Regions from separate parts of the Streptosporangium sp. NPDC048047 genome, predicted to be linked through region 2. Evidence: predicted binding sites of a transcription regulator. Region 2 holds the regulator's gene; each other region holds the start of a gene.
What was found. The regulator LexA, encoded in region 2, represses DNA repair genes until DNA is damaged. The targets are predictions, from matches to a motif close to TCGAACANNTGTTCGA.
Positions count from the first base shown of each region.

Region 1: the regulator LexA is predicted to act here: its motif matches at 2,979-2,994, upstream of recA (recombinase RecA).
Region 3: the regulator LexA is predicted to act here: its motif matches at 3,626-3,641, upstream of AB0D67_RS15125 (SAV_6107 family HEPN domain-containing protein).

Region 1 is NZ_JBEZNH010000001.1:107,079-114,388, reverse strand. Features, by position in the region: gene rny (ribonuclease Y) at 1-614, opposite strand, end outside; gene recX (recombination regulator RecX) at 1,000-1,746, opposite strand; gene recA (recombinase RecA) at 1,761-2,870, opposite strand; gene AB0D67_RS00510 (DUF3046 domain-containing protein) at 3,216-3,410, opposite strand; gene AB0D67_RS00505 (aminotransferase class I/II-fold pyridoxal phosphate-dependent enzyme) at 3,596-4,933, opposite strand; gene AB0D67_RS00500 (DEAD/DEAH box helicase) at 5,088-7,310, shown strand, end outside.
Region 2 is NZ_JBEZNH010000043.1:61,083-68,392, forward strand. Features, by position in the region: gene AB0D67_RS28940 (vitamin B12-dependent ribonucleotide reductase) at 1-2,334, opposite strand, end outside; gene nrdR (transcriptional regulator NrdR) at 2,435-2,896, opposite strand; gene AB0D67_RS28950 (hypothetical protein) at 3,325-3,600, opposite strand; gene lexA (transcriptional repressor LexA) at 3,811-4,515, shown strand; gene AB0D67_RS28960 (YafY family protein) at 4,646-5,677, opposite strand; gene AB0D67_RS28965 (epoxide hydrolase family protein) at 5,739-6,869, shown strand; gene leuS (leucine--tRNA ligase) at 6,928-7,310, opposite strand, start outside.
Region 3 is NZ_JBEZNH010000014.1:65,728-73,037, forward strand. Features, by position in the region: gene metF (methylenetetrahydrofolate reductase [NAD(P)H]) at 57-1,004, shown strand; gene AB0D67_RS15110 (GNAT family N-acetyltransferase) at 1,191-1,763, opposite strand; gene AB0D67_RS15115 (YbaK/EbsC family protein) at 1,908-2,438, opposite strand; gene AB0D67_RS15120 (L,D-transpeptidase family protein) at 2,557-3,402, shown strand; gene AB0D67_RS15125 (SAV_6107 family HEPN domain-containing protein) at 3,889-4,335, shown strand; gene AB0D67_RS15130 (PP2C family protein-serine/threonine phosphatase) at 4,518-5,738, opposite strand; gene AB0D67_RS15135 (transcriptional regulator) at 5,885-6,379, opposite strand; gene AB0D67_RS15140 (universal stress protein) at 6,790-7,310, opposite strand, start outside.

The DNA.
Region 1 (7,310 bases), on a different contig from region 2:
CGCTTCTCGCCCTCCTTGCGGGCGTCGCTCTCGATCTGCCGGACGATCAGGGCGGCCTCGCGCTTGGCCTGGTTCTCGATCTCGCGCACCAGTTCGGTCTTGGCCTCGCCACCGGTGAGACCGGCGACCCGCTCCAGAACGGCCCTGCGCTCATCGGCGACGCGGTCGAGCTCCTCCCGGCGGGCGGCCAGCTCGGTCTCGGTCTCGGCGAGCTTGCGGGCCCGCTCGGCCTGGCGTCTCGCCTCCTCGTCCAGGCGCTGCTCCCGCTCGGCCAGCCGGTTCTCCCGCCGCTCCAGGTCCGAGCGGAGCTCCTTGATCTCGTACTTCAGGCCCCGGCTCTCCGCCTCGGCCTCCTTGCGCAGCTCCGCGGCGGCCTCGACGGCCAGCTCGGACCTGCGCAGGATATCCCCCGCGTCGCTCTCCGCCTTGGCCCGGATGTCGGCGGCCTCCCGCCGGGCGGCCTCCAGCTCGGTCTGGACCTCGGCCAGCTGCGCGGGAGAAGGGCCTATCGGCCCGCCGCCGGTACGGCGCAGCAACACGATCAACGCGACTATCGTCACCACCGAAAGAACCGCGACGGCCCCGGTCAGTATGACGACCACAATCGGATCCATGCGCGCCCCGCCCTCCTCGCGTCGCGGATATCAAGCATGCGAGGGGTCACACGCACGGCACGGAGAAGTCAGGCGGTGTCGTCACCACGGCAGGTGCCGACCGAGGGTCCACTCCACACCGGCTGATCACGCCGACGCGTCGTCCGCCCTCATCCGCCGCTTTGTTCGCCCGTAATCAACCGTTATGACAATCCGCACTGCGCGGAGTAACTCCTCACTGTCGTCGAGGCTAAGCGTCAAACAGGTAACGGGCAAGCAAAGGCGCACTACGAACCGGCCGGCATCGCGAAGGCGGCGTTCCGGAGCGGCATCGCGGAGGCGCCGCCCGGACCGGAGTGCTACCGGAATCGTCCGCGGCGCTCCGGCCTTCAGGCCGGGGAGCGCGTCAGTCGAAGGGGTGGTCGAGGTCGTCGGCGAACGCGGCGCCTTCCGGCTCCTCATTCTCCAGGGCTTCACGGACCACGCGGAACGCCAGCCCCGGACCGTACCCCTTACGGGCGAGCATGCCCGCCAGCCTGCGGGTCCGGACTGCACGGTCCAGCCCCCGGGTGGCGGAGAGCTTGCGCGCCACCAGCCTGCGGGCGGTCTCCTCCTCCTGCTCGGGGTCGAGCTGCTCCACGGCCTCCTTCACCGTGTCCTCGTCGACCCCGCGATGCCGGAGCTCCGAGGCGAGCGCCCTGCGGGCCAGCCCCCGCCCGGTGTGGCGCGAGCTCACCCAGGCGGCGGCGAACGCCTCGTCATCGATGAGCCCGACCTCGGAGAACCGTTCGAGTACGGCCTCGGCCGCCTCGTCGGGCACGTCGCGCTTGCGCAACGCCTCGGCGAGTTGCGCCCGGGTGCGCGGCCCCATGGTCAGCAACCGCAGGCAGATGGCGCGAGCCATCGCCTGCGGGTCGGCGTCGGGGCCCTGGCTCGCCGGGGAGCCCTCGACCGGCCCTTCCGGGAGACGCCCGTCGGGGGCGCTCCGGGAACGCCTCCCTCCGCGCCGGCCCTCGCGTCTTCCCCCCTTCCGGGAGGAACCCGAGGGCTCGGGCACGTCGGGCCAGGCACCCCAGTCCCGCGATCCGGCCTGGCCGGCCGGACCGGAGTCGGATCCCGTCGGTCCTGTCGTCGAGTCAGGTCCCGTCGTCATCGGCCGCTCCCGGATCAGGCGTCACCCGGCTTGGGGGTCGCCTTGGAACCCCGGCCGGACGCGGCGGGAGCGGGAGCGGGAGCAGTGGGAGCGGAAGCGGCGGGCGGCGGGGTGGCCGGGCTGTCCAGGCGCGGGCCGATGCCGAGCTTCTCCTTGATCTTCTTCTCGATCTCGTTGGCCATGTCCGGGTGGTTCCGCAGGAAGTTGCGGGCGTTCTCCTTGCCCTGGCCCAGCTGGTCGCCCTCGTAGGTGTACCAGGCGCCGGACTTGCGGACGAAGCCGTGCTCGACACCCATGTCGATCAGACCGCCCTCACGGGAGATGCCGACGCCGTAGAGGATGTCGAAGTCGGCCACGCGGAAGGGCGGGGCCATCTTGTTCTTGACGACCTTCACCCGGGTGCGGTTGCCGACCGCCTCCGTGCCGTCCTTGAGCGTCTCGATGCGGCGGATGTCGAGACGGACCGAGGCGTAGAACTTCAGCGCCTTTCCACCGGTCGTGGTCTCGGGCGAGCCGAACATGACGCCGATCTTCTCGCGGAGCTGGTTGATGAAGACCGCCGTGGTGCCGCTGCTGTTGAGCGCGCCGGCGATCTTGCGCAGGGCCTGGGACATCAGGCGCGCCTGGAGACCGACGTGGCTGTCGCCCATCTCGCCCTCGATCTCGGCCTTGGGCACCAGGGCCGCGACCGAGTCGATGACCAGCAGGTCGACCGCGCCGGACCGGATCAGCATGTCGGCGATCTCCAGCGCCTGCTCACCGGTGTCGGGCTGGGAGACGAGGAGCGCGTCGGTGTCGACGCCCAGCTTCTTCGCGTAATCCGGGTCGAGGGCGTGCTCGGCGTCGATGAACGCCGCGATGCCGCCGCCCTTCTGGGCGTTGGCCACCGCGTGCAGGGCGACCGTGGTCTTACCCGAGGACTCGGGACCGTAGATCTCGATGATGCGGCCGCGCGGGAACCCGCCGATGCCGAGAGCGACGTCGAGTGCGATGGAGCTGGTCGGGATCACTTCGATGGGCGCCCGCGCCTCGTCGCCGAGACGCATGACGGAGCCCTTGCCGAACTGCCGCTCGATCTGGGCGAGAGCGGTCTCGAGCGCCTTCTCGCGGTCGTTAGCTGCCATGGGAGCCCCCCTGGAGGGTCACGGGATGAATCGGTTGCCAGAAAGCTACGGGGTGCGACCGACATTTTCTGGAAGAGCACGCCATCGGTGGCGGCGTGTCCAATATAGCCGAACGATTGTTCGACGGAGGCTCGACGCTCCCATCCGTCCCCGGCACCCCGCGTCGCGGGACGGATGGACCGCACGGCACGGACCGGCGGGACGGCCGATCGGCGCGCACGGCGGATCGGCGCACACGGCGGATCGGCGTGGACGACGGGATGTCGCGGACGACGGCATGGCGAATCGGCCGCGCGGCATGGACCGGCGGGACGGTGCGGACGGCGGATCGGCGCGCGCCGGCGCTCAGCGCAGGGCGGCGGCGACGTCGGACACCCCGCACACGGCCCGCCAGACGTCCTTGGCGGCGATGCCGTCCGCCAGCGCCTGGTTCACCGTCCTGCCGTCCAGGCCGGCGATGACGTAGTCGCGGGCCCACGACTCGGCGTAGGCGTCACCGAAGTGGAGTCTCATCCGGTTCCAGAAATCCGACAGGCGCATGCCTCCAGTCTGGCCCCTCCCCGCGGTGCTCATGACCGGACGCGCCCGGTGTCCGCCGGGCGGCCACGCCGCCCGGCACGGGCCGGGACGGACCCGGGACCTGCGCCGCAGGCCCACGGTGGACCCAACAGTGAGCCCGGCGGTGGGCCCGGGGTGGACCCGCAGCGGGCCACCCCGGGCCGCGGTCACGCCGTCGTGGCGATGATCTCCTCCACGATCTCCATCGTCGTGCCGGGATGCAGGAACGCGAACCTTCCGATCGTCTCGCCCTCCCATCCGGTCGGCGTGACGAACCCGACCTGCCCGGCGAGCAGCCGCTCGGACCACTTGTAGTAGTCCCGCCCGGTCCAGCCGACGCGGCGGAAGAGCACCGCCGACAGTTCGGGCTCGCGGATCAGCTCCAGGTGTCCGGTGCGGCCGATCAGCGCGGCGGTCTCGCGGGCCAGCCACAGCCCCCTCTCGACGGCCTCGGTGTAGGCGTCGGTGCCGTTGACCGCGAGGGAGAACCAGAGCGGCAGGCCGCGGGCGCGCCTGGTCAGGTGATAGGCGTAGTCGGTGGGGTTCCACTCGTCGCCCTCCACGTGCAGGACGTCGAGGTAGGAGGCGTCCTGGGTGTGCACGGCGCGGGCCAGGCGGGGCTCGCGGTAGAGCAGGGCCGCGCAGTCGAAGGGCGCGAACAGCCACTTGTGCGGGTCGACGACGAAGGAGTCGGCGTGCTCGATCCCCTCGTAGCGGTGGCGCACGGAGGGTGCGAACAGCCCCGCGCCGCCGTACGCGCCGTCCACGTGGAACCACATGCCGCGCTCGCGGGCGACCTCCGAGACCCCGGCGAGGTCGTCGATGATCCCGGCGTTGGTGGTTCCGCAGGTGGCCACGACGGCGATCACGTCGGAGGGGTCGGGGTCGGCCGCCAGGGCCGCGCGCAGCGCCTCTCCGGTGAGGCGGTGATCGGCGGACGGCACGACGAGGGCGTCCACGCCGATGATCCGCAGCGTGTTGGAGACGGAGGAGTGCGCCTGGTCGCTGACGGCGACGCGCAGGCGGCCCCCGGGGCGGCGGTGCCGGGCGGTGTCCCTGGCCACGACGAGCGCGGACAGGTTGGCGGCCGAGCCGCCGGAGACGAAGCAGCCGCCCGCGCCGGCCGGCATGCCGGCCCTGTCGGCGATCAGTCTGAGCACCTGGTTCTCCGCGGCGATCGCGCCGGAGGCCTCCAGCCAGGAGATGCCCTGCAGCGACGCGCAGGAGACCACCATGTCGAACAGCAGGGCGGCCTTGGTGGGGGCGGCCGGGATGAACGACAGGAAGCGGGGACTGTCGGCGGAGATGACCGCCGGGGCCAGCTGGGTCGCGTAGACGTCCAGGACCTTCCCGGCGTCGGTGCCGCCGGGCGTGATGAGCCCGGCGAGGGCCGCGTCGAGTTTGTCCTTCACGCCGGGGTTGTCGAGGGGGACGGGGTCGAGTGAGAGCCGCTCCTTCATGTAGGAGAAGACCAGGTCCGTCAGCCGCTCGTCGTAACTGTGCACGCGAGAATTATGCGGACAAAAGGTTTAAAACGGATAATGAGGACTTCGGGTCCTTTCAGATCATGTTCAAGGTCGATCCGGTCGGTATCCCCCCGCACCGTGCGACGTCCCGCGCGCGGACGGTTCTGTCGGTGGCGGAGGGCAGTATGGATCCGTGACCGGCTCAGCGCTCGACCACTTCAGCCCGGTGACCAGGGAATGGTTCGCCGGCGCCTTCGCCATGCCCACCGCCGCCCAGGAGGGGGCGTGGGCCTCGATCGCCCGCGGGGACAACACCCTCGTCGTCGCGCCCACCGGCTCCGGTAAGACGCTGGCGGCGTTCCTCTGGTCGCTCGACCGGCTGGCCGCCGAGCGCGCGGCGGAGGCGGCGGAGACGGCCGCTGTCTCCGGGGCGGACGGCGGGCCCGGCTCCGCCCCGTCCGGCGGGACCGCGCGGGGCGTCCGGAAGCCCGGCGACCGGCGGGATCCTCGCGGCTCCGGCGGTCCCCGCGGGCGCGCCGGAGAGGACGGCGAGGCCGCCCGGCGCTGCCGGGTGCTCTACGTGTCGCCGCTCAAGGCGCTGGCGGTCGACGTCGAGCGCAACCTCCGGGCGCCGCTGACCGGGCTGCGGCAGACCGCCCGGCGGCTCGGGCTGCCGGTGCCGGAGATCTCCGTGGCGATCCGATCGGGCGACACCTCGCCGGAGGAGCGGCGCCGGTTCGCGGCCAGGCCCGCCGACATCCTCATCACGACCCCCGAGTCGCTGTTCCTGCTGCTGACCAGCCAGGCCCGCGAGGCGCTGCGCGGGGTGGAGACGGTCATCGTCGACGAGGTGCACGCGGTGGCGGGCACCAAGCGCGGCGCCCACCTGGCCCTCAGCCTGGAGCGGCTCGACGCCCTCCTGCCCGCCCCCGCGCAGCGCGTCGGGCTGTCGGCGACCGTGCGCCCGGTGAGCGAGGTCGCCGAGTTCCTCGGCGGTCCCCGTCCGGCCGTCGTGGTGCAGCCCCCCTCGGAGAAGGAGATCGAGATCGAGGTCGTCGTCCCCGTCGAGGACATGACCGAGCTCGACTCCGCCCCGCCGCGGTCGCCGTCCCGTGACGACGGCGGCGGCGCTCTGGGTGACGGTGCTCCCGGTGACGGCGCTCTGGGTGACGGTGCTCCCGGTGACGGCGACCTCGGCGACGACCGCTGGCTCACCGAGCCGCCCACCCGGCGGTCCATCTGGCCGCACGTCGAGGAGCGGCTGTTCGACCTGATCGGCGCCCACCGCTCGACGATCGTGTTCGCCAACTCCCGCAGGCTGGCCGAACGGCTCTGCACCCGGCTCAACGAGCTGGCCTGGGAACGGCGGCCCGGCACCGGGGACGCCGACGCCGCCGGGGGCGCCGGGGACGGTGGGGACGGCGGAACGCCCTGGAAGGAGACCCCTGCGGAGCCCGTCCACTGGGCCGACGGGTTCCCCACCCCGCCCGGCTCCGCCCCGCCCGGCCCCACGCCGGGCGTCGCCTCCACGCCGCCGACGGCCTCGTCCGCCACCCCGGCGGAGATGATGGCGCAGGCGGGCGCGTCCAGGGGCGTGATCCCGGAGATCGTCCGGGCCCATCACGGGTCGGTGTCGAAGGAGGAGCGCGCGGCGATCGAGGACGCCCTCAAGTCCGGGCGGCTGCCCGCCGTCGTCGCGACCTCCAGCCTGGAGCTCGGCATCGACATGGGCGCGGTCGACCTGGTCGCCTGCGTGGAGTCGCCGCCGAGCGTCTCCAGCGGCCTGCAGCGGATCGGCCGGGCCGGTCACCGGGTGGGGGCGGTCTCCCGTGGCGTGATCTTCCCCAAGTACCGCGGTGACCTGGTGCAGACGGCCGTGGTGGCCGAGCGGATGCGCGCCGGGGAGATCGAGGAGCTGCGCTGTCCCCGTAACCCGCTCGACGTGCTCGCCCAGCAGATCGTGGCGATGACCGCGCTCGACGAGTGGACGGTGGACGACCTGGAGACCCTGGTACGGCGGGCCGCGCCGTACCGCACGCTGCCCCGCGGCGCCCTGGAGGCGGCGCTCGACATGCTCGCCGGGCGCTATCCGAGCGAGGAGTTCGCCGAGCTGCGCCCGCGGATCGTCTGGGACCGTGTCACGGGTGTCCTGCGGGGCAGGCCCGGGGCCCAGCGGCTGGCCGTGACCAACGGCGGCACGATCCCCGACCGGGGGCTGTTCGGCGTCTTCCTGGCCGGGGAGAAGTCCTCGCGGGTGGGCGAGCTGGACGAGGAGATGGTCTACGAGTCGCGGGTGGGCGACGTGTTCGTGCTGGGCGCGACGTCCTGGCGGATCGAGGACATCACCGCCGACCGGGTCCTGGTCTCCCCCGCGCCCGGCCGGCCGGGCAAGCTGCCGTTCTGGCACGGCGACAGC
Region 2 (7,310 bases):
GCCCTGCTTGGACATCTTCAGGAAGACCTCGCCGAGACCGTCGTCGGGGTAGGACGAGGCGGTCATGTAGCCCTTGGCGCCGCCCACGGTGAAGCGGGTGGTGGTGCTGGGGCGCTGGTTCGGCATCCGGCGGCGGGTCGGACGGCCCACCTCCACGATCTGGACCTGCGGCTGCGCGGCCGGCTCGGCGGCCTGCCCGGCCGTCTTGTCCTCGGCCTTCTTCCCCCCGGCCGACAGCGGCTGGCCGACCTTGCAGTTGTCGCGGTAGACCGCCAGGGCCTTGAGGCCGAGCTTCCAGCCGGCCATGTAGACCTGCTCGATGTCCTCGATCGTGGCCGACTCGGGCAGGTTGACCGTCTTGGAGATGGCGCCGGACAGGAACGGCTGGACGGCGGCCATCATGCGCACGTGGCCCATGGGGGCGATCGCCCGCTCGCCCATGGCGCAGTCGAACACCTCGTAGTGTTCGAGCCGCAGGCCGGGGGCGTCCACGACGTGGCCGTTGGCGGCGATGTACTCGACGATCGCCTCGACCTGCTCCTCCTGGTAGCCCAGGCGGCGCAGGGCCCGCGGGATCGTCTGGTTGACGATCTGCATGGAGCCGCCGCCCACGAGCTTCTTGAACTTCACCAGGGCGAGGTCGGGCTCGATGCCGGTGGTGTCGCAGTCCATCATCAGGCCGATGGTGCCGGTGGGCGCCAGCAGCGACGCCTGGGCGTTGCGGTAGCCGTTCTTCTCCCCCAGCTTCAGGCAGTCGGCCCACTGACGGGTCGCCTCGGCGTGGAGGCCCTTGTCCATGGCGTCCAGCGTGCGCAGGTCGTCGTTGGCCGCGGCGTGCTTGCGCATGACACGCTTGTGGGCCTCGATGTTGCGGGCGTAGCCGTCGTACGGTCCCACGACCCCGGCCAGCTCGGCGCTGCGGCGGTAGGAGACGCCGGTCATCAGCGAGGTGATGGCGCCGGCGATGGCCCGGCCGCCGTCGGAGTCGTAGGCGTGGCCGGTGGCCATGAGCAGCGCGCCGAGGTTGGCGTAGCCGATGCCGAGCTGACGGTAGGCGCGGGTGGTCTCGGCGATCTTCTCGGTCGGGAAGTCGGCGAACGTGATGGAGACGTCCATCGCGGTGATGACCAGCTCGGTCACCTTCACGAAGCTCGCGACGTCGAAGGTCTCGTCGTCCTTGAGGAACTTCAGCAGGTTGATGCTGGCGAGGTTGCAGGAGGAGTTGTCCAGGTGGAGGTACTCCGAGCACGGGTTGCTGGCGGTGATGCGGCCCGTCTCGGGGCTGGTGTGCCAGTCGTTGATCGTGTCGTCGTACTGGACGCCCGGGTCGGCGCACTCCCAGGCGGCCTTGGCCATCTTGCGGAACAGGTCGCGGGCGTCGATCGTCTCGATGACCTCGCCGGTGAGGCGGGCGCGCAGGCCGAACCGGTCGCCGTCCTCCACCGCGCGCATGAACTCGTCGGAGACGCGCACGGAGTTGTTGGCGTTCTGGTACTGGACGGAGACGATGTCCTTGCCGCCCAGGTCCATGTCGAACCCGGCGTCGCGCAGCGCGCGGACCTTGTCCTCCTCGCGCGCCTTGGTCTCGATGAACTCCTCGACGTCGGGGTGGTCGACGTCGAGGACGACCATCTTGGCCGCGCGGCGGGTCGCGCCGCCGGACTTGATGGTGCCCGCGGAGGCGTCCGCGCCGCGCATGAAGGAGACGGGGCCGCTGGCCGTGCCGCCGCTGGAGAGCAGTTCCTTGGAGGAGCGGATCCGGGAGAGGTTCACGCCGGAGCCCGAACCGCCCTTGAAGATCACGCCCTCTTCCTTGTACCAGTCGAGGATCGACTCCATGGTGTCGTCGACGGCGAGGATGAAGCAGGCGCTCACCTGCTGCGGCGAGGCGGTGCCCACGTTGAACCACACCGGCGAGTTGAAGCTGAACACCTGGTTGACCAGGGCGTGCTTGAGCTCGTGGTCGAAGATCTCGGCGTCCTCGTCGGTGGCGAAGTAGCCGTTCTCCACCGCGGTCCTGGTGTAGACGCCCACCACGCGGTCGACCAGCTGCTTGAGGCTCCACTCGCGCTGCGGGGTGCCGACCGCGCCGCGGAAGTACTTGGTGGTCACGATGTTGGCGGCGTTGACCGACCAGGACTCGGGGAACTCCACGCCCCGCTGCTCGAAGTTGATCGAGCCGTCCCGCCAGTTGGTCATGACGACGTCACGGCGTTCCCAGGACACCTCGTCGTAGGGATGCACTCCGGGGGTGGTGAAGATGCGCTTCATCTTCAGCCCCTTGCGCAGCCGCCTGCCCCCGCCCGCGGCCGTACCGCTGACCGTCTCCGTCATGACTTCCCCCTTCCGGGGCCCCGCCTTTTCGCGGAACCCACGAGTCGGACCACATCAACGCGCCGCTCTGGCCCCCGGCGCCCGGGGTTCGGATTCAGTTTCAGTCCTGCTTGGCGGAGCGTTCCGCGCGCAACTGCTCGATCTCGGCCTCGAAGTCGGCCAGGGTCTCGAAGCCGCGGTAGACGGAGGCGAACCGGAGGTACGCCACCTCGTCCAGCTCGCGCAGCGGGCCCAGGATCGCCAGCCCCACCTCGGGGGCGGCGATCTCGGCCGCTCCCGTCGCGCGGATGCTCTCCTCCACCCGCTGGCCCAGCTGGGCGAGGGAGTCCTCGCTCACCGGACGCCCCTGGCACGCCCGCCGCACTCCGGCGATCACCTTGTCCCGGAAGAACGGCTCGGTGACCCCGCTGCGCTTGCTGACCATGAGCAGGACGGTCTCCTGCGTGGTGAACCTGCGGCCGCATTCGGGGCACGTGCGCCTGCGGCGGATGGCGCCGCCGTCGTCGGTGGACCGGCTGTCGATGACCCGCGTGTCCGGGTGACGACAGAACGGACAGTGCACGCGGGTCGCCTCCTTGGCCTGCAGGTGGCCCGCGCCCTGTGTTTCGCCTCGTGTTTCCCGCAAACCCCATGGCAGGGGCGCGCGCGCACGTCTTCCAAGGGTCGAAATGCGGTAACGAAAACACAATCTATGGTGAAGTTCACCGGTGGAGCCACTAGATGTTGTGGTCCAACGGTAGGAGGGTCCGACCATGAACGCAAGTCAGCCGGGCCCCGCGCGCCGAAGTCGCTGATCAGCGCGCCGACCCGGCGTGTCGCCCTCTCCTGCCCCGGCGGTCACGGCGGTAACACCCCCGGCGCCCCTTTCGGCCCTCACACCCGCGAAGCCGCCGCACCCCGAGGCCGCACCCCGAGGCCGCCGCGTCCCGGCGGCCGGGACGCCGGCCGCCGGGACGCGCGGTCATCCGCCGGGACGCGCCGTCACGGTGATCACGGCGCCGCCTGCCGGGGCCCGGCGTCGCGGGCCGGGACCGACGAGGAGTCGGCGCACCCCGGATAGCCGACCCCGAGGGTCGCGTCGATGCGGGGACCGAGCCACAGCGCCCCCAGGGTGGCGAGGGTGAGGACCGCCAGCACGACGGCCCTGCCCCGCCTGGTGAGCCGGACCGGCGCACCAGGGTATCGGACGTTCCCCGGCGGCCCGGGCCTGCGGCCGGGCCGCCGCCGGGATCGTGGCGCCGCCATCTCCGCCGCGGTCGCCTTCATATTGACCACCCCCTCCGACCTGGTCGAACACACGTCGAGGAAAGATCGGCGAATCGAACACGATGTCGATCGAACTCCCGTACGATGTTGTACACCACGCCGTCGGTCATTTCGAGGAAGACTCGAACAGTTGTTTGAACATGATCTTCGACGGCGGTACGGTCGCTGTGGGCGACACGGGCAATGCAGACCGGGAGGCAAGGAGATCGCATGAGCGAGCACGACGAGAACGGTTCGGCCGTCAACGACCTGGCGGTGCGCAGACGTGACTCCCTCGGCCTCACCCCCAGGCAGCGGAAGATCCTCGAGGTGATCCGCGACTCGGTGCAGCAGCGCGGCTACCCGCCGTCCATGCGGGAGATCGGCGAGGCGGTGCAGCTAACCAGCACCTCCAGCGTGTCGCACCAGCTGACGGCGTTGCAGCGCAAGGGCTATCTGCGCCGCGACCCGCACCGTCCCCGCGCGCTCGAGGTGCGCCTCCCCGGCGAGCCGGTGCTGTGGGTGGACCCGGACGCCGCCCAGGAGGGCGTCAGCCGCCCCACCGCGGCCTATGTCCCGCTCGTCGGCCGGATCGCCGCGGGCGGCCCGATCCTCGCCGAGGAGAGCGTCGAGGACGTCTTCGCGCTGCCCAAGCAGCTCGTCGGCGAGGGCACGCTCTTCCTGCTCCAGGTGGCCGGCGACTCGATGATCGAGGCCGCCATCGCCGACGGCGACTGGGTCGTCGTCCGCCAGCAGCCCGTGGCCGACAACGGCGACGTGGTCGCCGCGATGATCGACGGCGAGGCCACGGTGAAGACCTTCAAGCGCAAGGGCGGCCACGTCTGGCTGGTCCCGCACAACCCGAACTACGACCCGATCCCCGGCGACGAGGCGACCGTCCTGGGCAAGGTCGTCGCGGTGCTGCGCAAGCTTTAGACCCTTCCCTGGAGGAGCGGGCCCCGGTCTCCACCGGGGCCCGCTCCTTTCCGTCTCCGTCTTCCCGGGCCGCCTCACCGCCCGGTGCCCTCCGCCGGCCCTTCGGTGCCCGCCACCCTCCCGGGCCGCCTCACCGCCCGGCGCCCTCCGTCGGCCCCCCGGCCTCCTCCACGCCCGGCGTCCGCGTGGCCGGGGGCCGCCGCTCCCGTGGCGTAGCCCCCTCGGCACCCGCCCCGCCGCAGCGCAGGCCGATCTCGCGGAGGGCGTGGAGCAGTTCCGGCGGGCCGCCGACCTCGAAGTCGGCTTCCAGCATCAGGATGTGCAGGGCGAGCCGGTACGGGGTGTCGGCGACCGCGTGGACGACGCACGTGTGCTCGTCGACCGGCTCCACCAGGACCGACGCCGGGACGCGGGCGGCCATCAGGCCGGCGGGGGCGTGCACCGTGACCCGGGCCCGGCACCGGAACAGGGCGGTGTCCACCCCTTGACGGACCGACTCCGCCGGCGGCGCCTCCCGCGGGGAGAACCGGGGACCCTGCGGGGTACGCGGGGTGATCCGGTCGGCGCGGAAGACCCGCCAGTCGTCACGCCGGACGTCCCATGCCAGCAGGTACCACCGGTGGCCGGTGTGCACCAGCCGGTAGGGCTCGACGTCGCGCACGGTGGCGGTGCCGTCGTGGGCGCGGTAGTCGAAACGCAGCCGGTGCCGGTCGCGGCAGGCCGCCGTGAGCACGACGAGGGTCTCCGCCGGCACGACCGGGCCGCCCGGGGAGAGCGCGACGGTGTGATCGTGCAGCGCGCCCACCCGGCGTCGCAGCCGGGACGGAAGCACCTGCTCCAGCTTGGCCAGCGCGCGTACGGCGGTCTCCTCGATGCCCGCGACGGTGCCCCCGGCGGCTGTGCGCAGGCTCACCGCGACCGCCACGGCCTCCTCGTCGTCGAGAAGCAGCGGCGGCAGCTCGGCGCCGGCGCCGAGCCGGTAGCCGCCGGCCACGCCGGGGGAGGCGCGCACCGGATAACCGAGGTCGCGCAGTTTGCCGATGTCGTAGCGGACCGTGCGCGGGCTGACCTCCAGCCGGTCGGCCAGTTCGGCGCCGCTCCATTCCGTACGGCTCTGCAGAAGCGACAGGAGGCGGAGCAGGCGCGCCGAGGTTTCCAGCATTTCCTCAGGATGCCGGTCATCGCGGCAAATAGCTTGCCACAATGGATGAAACAGTCCTTCCATGAGCCACGAGATCCGTCCCTTCCGCGTCGAGATTCCCCAGAGCGACCTGGACGACCTGCGCGAGCGGCTGCGCCGTACCCGCTTCGCCCCGCAGGTCCCCGGTACCGGCCCCGAGCGGGGCGTGCCGACCGACGACCTCAGGGAGCTGGTGGAGTACTGGGCGACCGGCTACGACTGGCGTGAGCACGAGGCCCGGCTCAACGTCCACCCGCAGTTCGTCACCACCGTCGACGGCCAGGACATCCACTTCCTGCACGTGCGTTCACCCGAGCCGGACGCCGTACCGCTGATCCTCACGCACGGCTGGCCCGGCTCGGTGCTGGAGTTCCACGACGTCATCGGCCCGCTGACCGATCCGCGTGCGCACGGCGGGGATCCAGCCGACGCGTTCCATCTGGTCATCCCGTCCCTGCCCGGGTACGGGTTCTCCGCGCCGCTCAACGAGGCCGGCTGGACGCTGAACCGGATCGCCCGGACGTGGGCGACGCTGATGGCCCGGCTGGGTTACGACCGCTACGGCGCGCAGGGCGGCGACTGGGGCTGGGGCGTCTCCCGCGAGCTGGGGTTGATCGACGCCGAGCATGTCATCGGGGTACACGTGAACTACCTGCTCACCTTCCCCTCCGGCCGGCCGGACGAACTGGAGGGGCTCGGCGAGGCGGACCGCGCCCGGCTGGCCGGTCTGGAGCGCTTCACCGGCGAGCTCGGCGGCTACCGGGCGATCCAGTCGACCCGCCCGCAGACCCTCGCCCACGGCCTGGCCGACTCTCCCGCCGGCCAGCTCGCCTGGATCGCGGAGAAGTTCACCGAGTGGACCGACGAGGACGTCGACCGCGACGTCCTGCTGACCAACGTGACGCTCTACTGGCTGACCAACACCGCCGCGTCCTCGGCGCAGCTCTACTACGAGTTCGCCCAGGCGTGGAGCAGGCCGGAGGTCTCGCCCACCCCGATGGGCGTGGCGGTCTTCCCCCGCGACATCGCCCTGCCGATCCGCTCACTGGCCGAACGCACCGACAAGATCGTTCACTGGACCGAGTTCGACCGCGGCGGCCACTTCGCCGCCCTGGAGCAGCCCGAGCTGCTCGCCGGTGACATCAGGGCGTTCTTCCGCGCTCTCGGCCGCTGACCCCGGCCCACCCCGGAGGGCAGGGGCGCCCGGAGCATGTCCGGGCGCCCCTGGGGCGTCAGGGGACGATGTTGACCAGCTTCGGCGCACGGACGATGACCTTGCGCGGGTCACCGTCCAGGAAGGCCCGGACCTTGTCCGAGGCCAGCGCCAGCGTCTCCAGCTCGGCTTCGGAGATCCCCGGGGAGACCTCCAGCCGGTCGCGGACCTTGCCGGCGACCTGCACCACGCAGGTGACCGACTCCTGGACCAGCAGGGCCGGGTCGACCGCGGGCCAGCCCGCCCTGGCCACCGACGCGGGGTGGCCCAGCCGCTCCCAGCCCTCCTCGGCGGTGTACGGCGCGACCAGCGACAGCATGACCGCCAGCGCCTCGGCCGCCCCGCGGACCGCCGGATCGGCGGCGCCGGGACCGGCGTCGATGGCCTTGCGGGCCGCGCTCG
Region 3 (7,310 bases), on a different contig from region 2:
GTGACAGCGCATCCCACGAGTACGGCGGGCGGCGGCGCTCCGAGTACCCTTGGGGCATGGCTCTGGGTCGCCCGTCCGTCCTTCCCGACCGCGTGCCCACCGTCCGCGAGCTCCTCGCCGCCGGTGGCCGTTCCTTCTCCTTCGAGTTCTTCCCGCCGAAGAACGCCGATGGCGAGCGCCAGCTCTGGCGCGTCATCCGGGAGCTGGAGGCGCTGCGCCCCACCTTCGTGTCGGTGACCTACGGCGCCGGCGGCGGCACCCGCGACCGCACCGTGGAGATCGTGGAGCGGCTCGCCCACGAGACCACGCTGACCCCGGTCGCCCACTTCACCGCGGTCAACCACTCCCTGCGCGAGCTGCGCCACCTGGTCGGCCGGTTCGCCGGCGCGGGCGTGCGCAACATCCTCGCGGTGCGGGGCGACCCGCCCGGCGACCCCGCCGGCGAGTGGGTGCGCCACCCCGAGGGCGTCCAGTACGCCGAGGACCTCGTCCGGCTGATCCGCCAGTCCGGCGACTTCTGCGTGGGCGTGGCCGCCTTCCCCTACAAGCACCCCAGGTCGGCCACGATCGAGTCCGACACCGAGTACTTCGTGCGCAAGTGCCGTGCGGGCGCCGACTACGCGATCACCCAGATGTTCTTCCGTGCCGAGGACTACCTCCGGCTGCGCGACCGGGTGGCCGCCACCGGCTGCGACACGCCGATCATCCCGGGCATCATGCCCGTCACCCAGATGAGCACGATCGCCCGGTCCGAGCAGCTGTCGGGCGCGCCGTTCCCGCCGGAGGTCGCGGCGCGGTTCGAGGCCGTCGCCGACGACCCCGCCGCCGTGCGTCGCCTGGGCATCGAGCACGCCATCGAGCTGTGCCGGACGCTCCTCGACGAGGGCGCGCCGGGCATCCACTTCATCACCTTCAACCGCTCCAGCGCGACCCGCGAGGTCTTCCAGGCGCTCGACATCTCCCCCGGGCTCCCCGTCGCCCCGCAGGCCGCCCTGACCGGCTGAGCCGGGCCCCGGAGCCTCAAGCCCGGCCGGTCCACGGGCGCGCGGCGGGCCGGAGCCGGACGCGGACGGTACGGCGGGCGGATCGGTGGGCTGCGGACCGGGGCCGGACGCGGACGGCATGGCGGGCGGATCGGTGGGCGGCGGCTTCACACGGCCCGCCACGTCACCCGGCTCACGCCGTCCGGCTCACGCCTCCGGGGGCCGTCCGGCCATCGGCCTGAGGGGGAGCACCGTCCCGAGGATGGCGTAGCGCTCGTGGCCGCCCGGGAAGACGAACCGGGTGAGCAGGTCGACGAAGCCCATGCTGTGGTAGAGGTGCCTGGCCGCGGTGGGCCGGTCACGGGTCGACAGCACGGCGGTGCGTTCCGGACGGCCGCCGCACACCGCGACGACCATCGCCCGGCCGATGCCCCCGCCCTGGTGGTCGGGGTGGACGTGGACCTCGGCGAGGTCGAAGGCGTCTCCCAGCCAGCCCCGCGCGCTCCCCTCGCCGTTCCGGTCGGCGAGGGCCCGCATGACCACGTCGTGCCACCACTGCCCGGGGACCCCGTGGAAGCCGTAGGCGAGACCCACCGGCGTGCCGGTGGCGTCCTCGGCGAACACGCAGGAGAACCCGGGCTGGACCGAGTGGTTCTCCATGATCGTCCTGCGGCCCGGGACCTGCTCCTCGGGCGGGCTCATCGCGGCGGTGTAGACGGCGAGGATCGCGTCCAGCCGGGAGGTGAACTCAGCGGGTCCGACCCGGCGCAGTCCGATCACCTTCCGCACCCTAGCAGGGACGATGCCGCCCGAACCGGACCGAGCCGGGAAATGAACGCCCGGCGGTACGGCGGCGCGGCGGGAACCGGCCGGCCGTCCCGGTGAGCGCGCCGGCGGCCGGCGGCCCGCGGCGTCACGGGCCTCCTACCCGGCGGTGGTCCTCTCCTCCGCCGCGGCCGTCTCCCGCGCGGGGGCCGGCTCCTCCACCTCGGTCGCGACGCCCCCGGTGAGGCGGAGCAGTTCGGCGAAGGACGTGGGGAAGACCGTGTGCGGGTGACCCGCCGCGGCCCACACCGTCTCGTACCGGCCGAGCCAGGTGTCGACCAGGGTCCGCAGGGGGGCCGGATGGCCGACCGGGGCCACCCCGCCGATCACCTGGCCGGTGGCCGCCCGGACGAAGTCGGGACTCGCGCGCCGTACCTTCGCCGCGCCGGCCGTCCGGGCCACCAGGGCGGTGTCCACCCGGTGGGCGCCGCTGGTGAGCACCAGGAGCGGCTCGCCGTCGGCGTCGAAGACCAGGCTGTTGGCGATCGCTCCGACCTCGCAGCCCAGCCGGGCCGCCGCCGTCGCCGCGGTCGGGGTCGCCTCCTCGAACACCACGATCTCACCGGCGGCGCCGTGCTCGCGGAGGACCGCGGCGACCTTCTCCACATTCGGATGCAACTTTTCTGGCACGCGGCCACTCTAAACAGTTGGACCGTTGCATGCCGTCCCATTGACCGTGATGGGGACGAGACGACGATGCACTATGGTCCCTTGATCCAGAAATCACGGTAACGAGGGGATGGTCCAGATGAGAGTCCGACGGCGGCTCGGAGCGGCCACGCTGGCTGCGGCGGCCCTCCTTGTCTCCTCACCCGGTCTCGCGAGCGCCGCGGCGGCTCCCCGCACCCCGGCGGGCGCCCTCCCGGCCGCCGCGGTCCCGGTCACCGCTTCCACGGTCACCGGGGCCCCGGTCGGCGCGGCCGCGGTCCCGATGGCGGCGCCCGCGTTCACCGCGCCCGGCCGGACGCTCCGGCTCGGCGCCAAGGGGGCCGAGGTCAAGGTGCTCCAGACGCGGCTGCAGCAGCTCGGCTACATGCCGGGCACGGCCGACGGCCGGTACGGCGGGGGCACCCTGACCGCGCTGTGGGCCTTCCAGAAGGTCCACGGCATCGCGCCGACCAGCACCGTGGCGAGCAGGACGTGGCGGGCGCTGGAGGCTCCGCGCGCCCCGAGGGTGCTCGTGCCGGGCGGCCGGGCGACCCGGGTCGAGGTGAACCTCACCCAGCAGGTGATGGTCCTGTACGTCGGCGGGAGGGTGCGGCTGATCAGCCACATCTCCTCCGGCAGCGGGATCCCCTACTGCGAGACGGCCACCTGGAACGGCCGGACCCAGCGGTTCTGCGGCAACGCCCGCACGCCGACGGGCGACTACCGGACGACCTGGCGGCGAAGCGGCTGGCACACCTCCTACCTCGGCAAGCTGTACAACCCGATCTTCTTCAACGGCGGCATCGCCCTGCACGGTGCGTTGTCGGTGCCGCTGGCCCCGGCCTCGCACGGCTGTGTGCGGCTGCCGATGAACGTCGCGTCGGCACTGCCCAAGCTGCTCGGCACCGGAGTGCCGGTGCACGTCCGCGGGAGGTTCGTGCGGTAGCCCACGGGACCGTCCGCGGTCTCCACCGCGGCCCGCCCGCCGCCTCTCCGTACGCCGTCTCCGCCGTGGCCCGCCCTTCCCCGGCGGAGCCGGTACGGCGGGGCGCGCGGCGGCCGCGACGGGAGCCCGCCCCGCCGGTTCGCAGGCCGTCCCCGAGCCCCTGTTCGAGCGCGGAGAACCCCGGGAGATCCCCATCTCCCGGGGTTCTCGCTTTTCCCGCCGATCGAACCTTTGTTCGCCGCCCTGCTTGACAGTGCGGGTGATCGAATTTATGTTCGATGTAAAGATGCGAGGCTCGCGGCTCGCGTCCAGGGGCGGTCGTCCGCCGTCGCCGCCGTCACGGCGGCGACGGCGGGCGGGAACCGGACGGGGAGAGGGGAAGCTCCTCGTCCGGCCGCCCGGCGGATTTGTCGGTGGTGTCTGCGAGCCTTGACATCACCGGTGAGAACGCCGGGAGCCGCTTGCGACCAAGGAGGTTGAAGCGCAGTGATCCATCGACCCGGTGACTCGGGCGGGCCCCGGCTCTCGCCCACGGTCCGGGCGCATCTGGCCGATGCGCGCGACTGCCTGGAGGAGGCCGCCGCCGCGACCACCCCCGCCACCCGTTACGTCGCGGCCCACCTGGCGGCCCTGCGTGCCGCCGCCGCGGTCCTGGCCGCCCGCCCGCGCCCCATGGACGGCCGCAGGCGCAGGCTGCGCAGCGCCTGGGAGCTGCTGCCGGAGGCGGAGCCCCGGCTGGCCGACTGGGCCCCCTATTTCGAGATGAGCGCCACCAAGCGCGCCTCGGCCGAGGCCGGCATGACGCGCGTGGTGTCGGCGCGCGACGCCGAGGAGCTGATCTCCGAGGCGGAGCGGTTCGTCGCCACCGTCGAGAAGATGCTCGGCGTGCCCGTCCAGCCCACCCTGCCCGGCAGCGTCCCGCTGGCCGGCTGACCCCCGCCGCCCGGCGAACCCCCTCACACGCCCTCACACGCCGGCAGGCGCGCCCCTCACCGCGTCGTCCCGCCGTTCCGTCATCCCGTCGCCCGCGTCCGCGGCGTCCCGGTCCCGTCCTGTGGCCCTGCCGGGCACTCAGGAGACCCCGGCCGGGCGCTCAGGGCCTCCCTGCCGGGCGCTCAGGGGACCGCCGAGGGGGCTGACGCGTCCGAGGAGTCCGTCCGGCGGTCCACCCGGTGGCGCAGCAGGAGCATCGCGGCGTCGTCGCCCAGCGGGCGGCCCACGTGCCGCAGCAGGTCGGCGCGCAGGGCGTCCAGGGCCAGTTGCGGATCCGATCCGCCGAGCAGGTGCGCCCGCGCCTCCAGCGGATAGAACTCGCCCGCCCCGTTGCGCGCCTCGATGACCCCGTCGGTGTAGAAGAGCACCTGCTCCCCGGGCTCGAAGGGGATGCGGTACGGCTTCGGCTCGCTGACCCGCAGTGCGCCCATGCCCAGGGGCAGCGCCTCCTCGGGCGGTTCGGCGAAGCACTGCTTGTCGCCGGCTCCCAGCACCATGGGCGGCGGGTGACCGCAGTTGACGATGGTGATGGAGGCGTCGCCGGTGATCTCGGCGAGGATCGCCGTCACGAACTGCTCGCCCGAAAGCTCCCTGGTCAGGGCGTTCTCCAGGCGGGTCACCACGCGCAGCAGCCCGGTCTCGTCGTGGGCGGCCTCCCGGAAGGCGCCCAGCACCACCGCGGCCGTCTCCACCGCCTCCAGGCCCTTGCCCTGCACGTCCCCGACGATGATCCGCACCCCGTGCGGGGTGGTGACCACGTCGTACAGGTCGCCGCCGATCCGGGCCTCGGCGGTGGCGGAGGTGTAGGAGACGGCGACGCTGATCTCGGGTCCGGCCCGGCGCGGCACCGGCCGCAGCAGAACCCGCTGGGCGGCCTCGGCCACCGAGCGGACGTCGGCGAGTTGCCGTTCGTGGCGGAGCCGGCCGGCGCTGGCCAGCACGCTGGCCATGGTGACGCCCAGGATGGCCATCATGGTGATGTTGGTGCGGGAGCTCCACAGGACGTCGTAGTGCAGGCCGAGGGCGACGCACAGCGCCAGCGCGACGATCCCGACCACCGTCGTCCGGCCCAGGCCGCAGGCGACGCTGGCGAACGCCGGGCCGAGGGCCAGCAGGGGGAGCAGTCCGGTCTCCGGGCCCGAGCCGAGGTCGGCCAGGGCGACCACGGCCATGACGACGAAGGGCAGCAGCCGTAGGGTGCCCTGGGTCCTGCTGCCCCCGACGGAGGTCAGCAGTCGCAGGAAGGCGCGGGTCTTCGTCGAGCCGAGCATCGCCACGACGACGTCGAGGCGGCTTTTCGGGGACGGAGGAGAGTGATCGTGCCGATCCTCTCTCCGTGCCATGTTCACCACATCTCGCTAAAGCCGTATTTGCCTTTTCCTACCACAGTGAAGGTCTTCTGTGGCGGTATGCGAGTGATCTTCCGGAGATACGGCGTGTCGCACTCCGCGGCCGTGGGCGCGCCGCGGCGGCACGCCCACGGCGACGGTCAGAACGACTCGACGGCGCGCCGTGCCTCGGGGTCGAGCACGCCCCAGTTGATGAGCTCCTCGGTGAGCTCGGCCGGGGACTTGTCGTAGATCACCGCCAGGGAGCGGAGGTCCTCCTGGCGGATGGACAGCACCTTGCCGTTGTAGTCGCCACGCTGGCTCTGGATGGTGGCGGCGTAACGGGCCAGCGCGCCGGCCTTCTCCTTGGGGAGCTGGGCAAGGCGCTCAAGGTCGATGACAAGCTTCGGCGTCGGGCCGAGCGGGCTCGGCGCGGCGCCGCCGGGCAGCAGCTCCGAAACCGGCACGCCGTAGAAATCAGCCAGTTCGGCAAGCTTCTGGACCGTCACGGCGCGGTCACCGCGCTCATAGGAGCCGACCACGACCGCCTTCCAGCGCCCGCGCGACTTCTCTTCGACTCCGTGCAGGGACAGGCCCTGCTGGGTGCGGATGGCACGGAGTCGTGCACCCAGCGACTTGGCGTACTCAGACGGCATAGTGTGGCCCCCCGGCTCTGTTATGCACTGCTTTCACTTGATTGTGCTCCCTCGCAACTTATGCCCCAACCGCTGGGTTGGTGCGCGGGACAGGGACCTTCGGTGACGGGAGCGTCAGGGTTTACCCGATAAGGCCGCGAGGTGCGGTTACGGACAGTGACGGTAAAGCTGTGGACGCCCAAGGTCAAGCTGATTGGAAAAAAGATGCGGAATCCGGTCCGGTGGGTTCCGCCTCAAAGGCCGCAGTTGTCCCGCATGGGCGATACGGCCCCACCGGTCGCCGTGCCGGACGGCCGCGACGGCCGCCGTCCCGCGCGGACGCGGCACGGGCGCGGCACGGACGCACCGGGGCGTCCACGGGCGCCCCACGGGCGTGAGGAGACCGTGGGCCGCCGCCCCGGCGCGGCCGGTCACGCCTCGCCGCTCCGGGCCCTCCTGGCGCCCCCGGTGCTCCCGGCCGGTTCGGCGGGCCGCGGCGGCGGGTTGCGGGGCAGCATCATCACCGGGCACGCCGACGCGCGGATGATCTTCATTGACGTGTCGCCGAGGAAGACCCGGCGCAGCGGGCCGGCCGTGCTGGAGGCGCAGACCAGCAGCGCGCCCTCGCACCCGGCGCCGCCGAGCGCGGACGCCACGTCCCCGCCCTCCAGCACCTGCGTCGTGACCTCCACATCGTGCCCGTGCGCCGCCTCCCCGAGGTCGGCGGCGGCCCGCTCACGCAGCCGGTCGAGCGTCTGCTCGGCAGCCTTCACCCGCATCCCCCGGCTCACGACCAGGGTGATCAGGTGCAGCGGCGTCCCCAGCGCCGCGGCGATCTCCGCGGCCGGCCGTACGGCGTCGTCGGAGGCGGGGTCGCGGCGGTAGGCCACGGCCAGCCGCCGGATCGCCGGCGGGTGGTCCTCGGCGTACCCGCGCGGGGCCAGGGCGACGG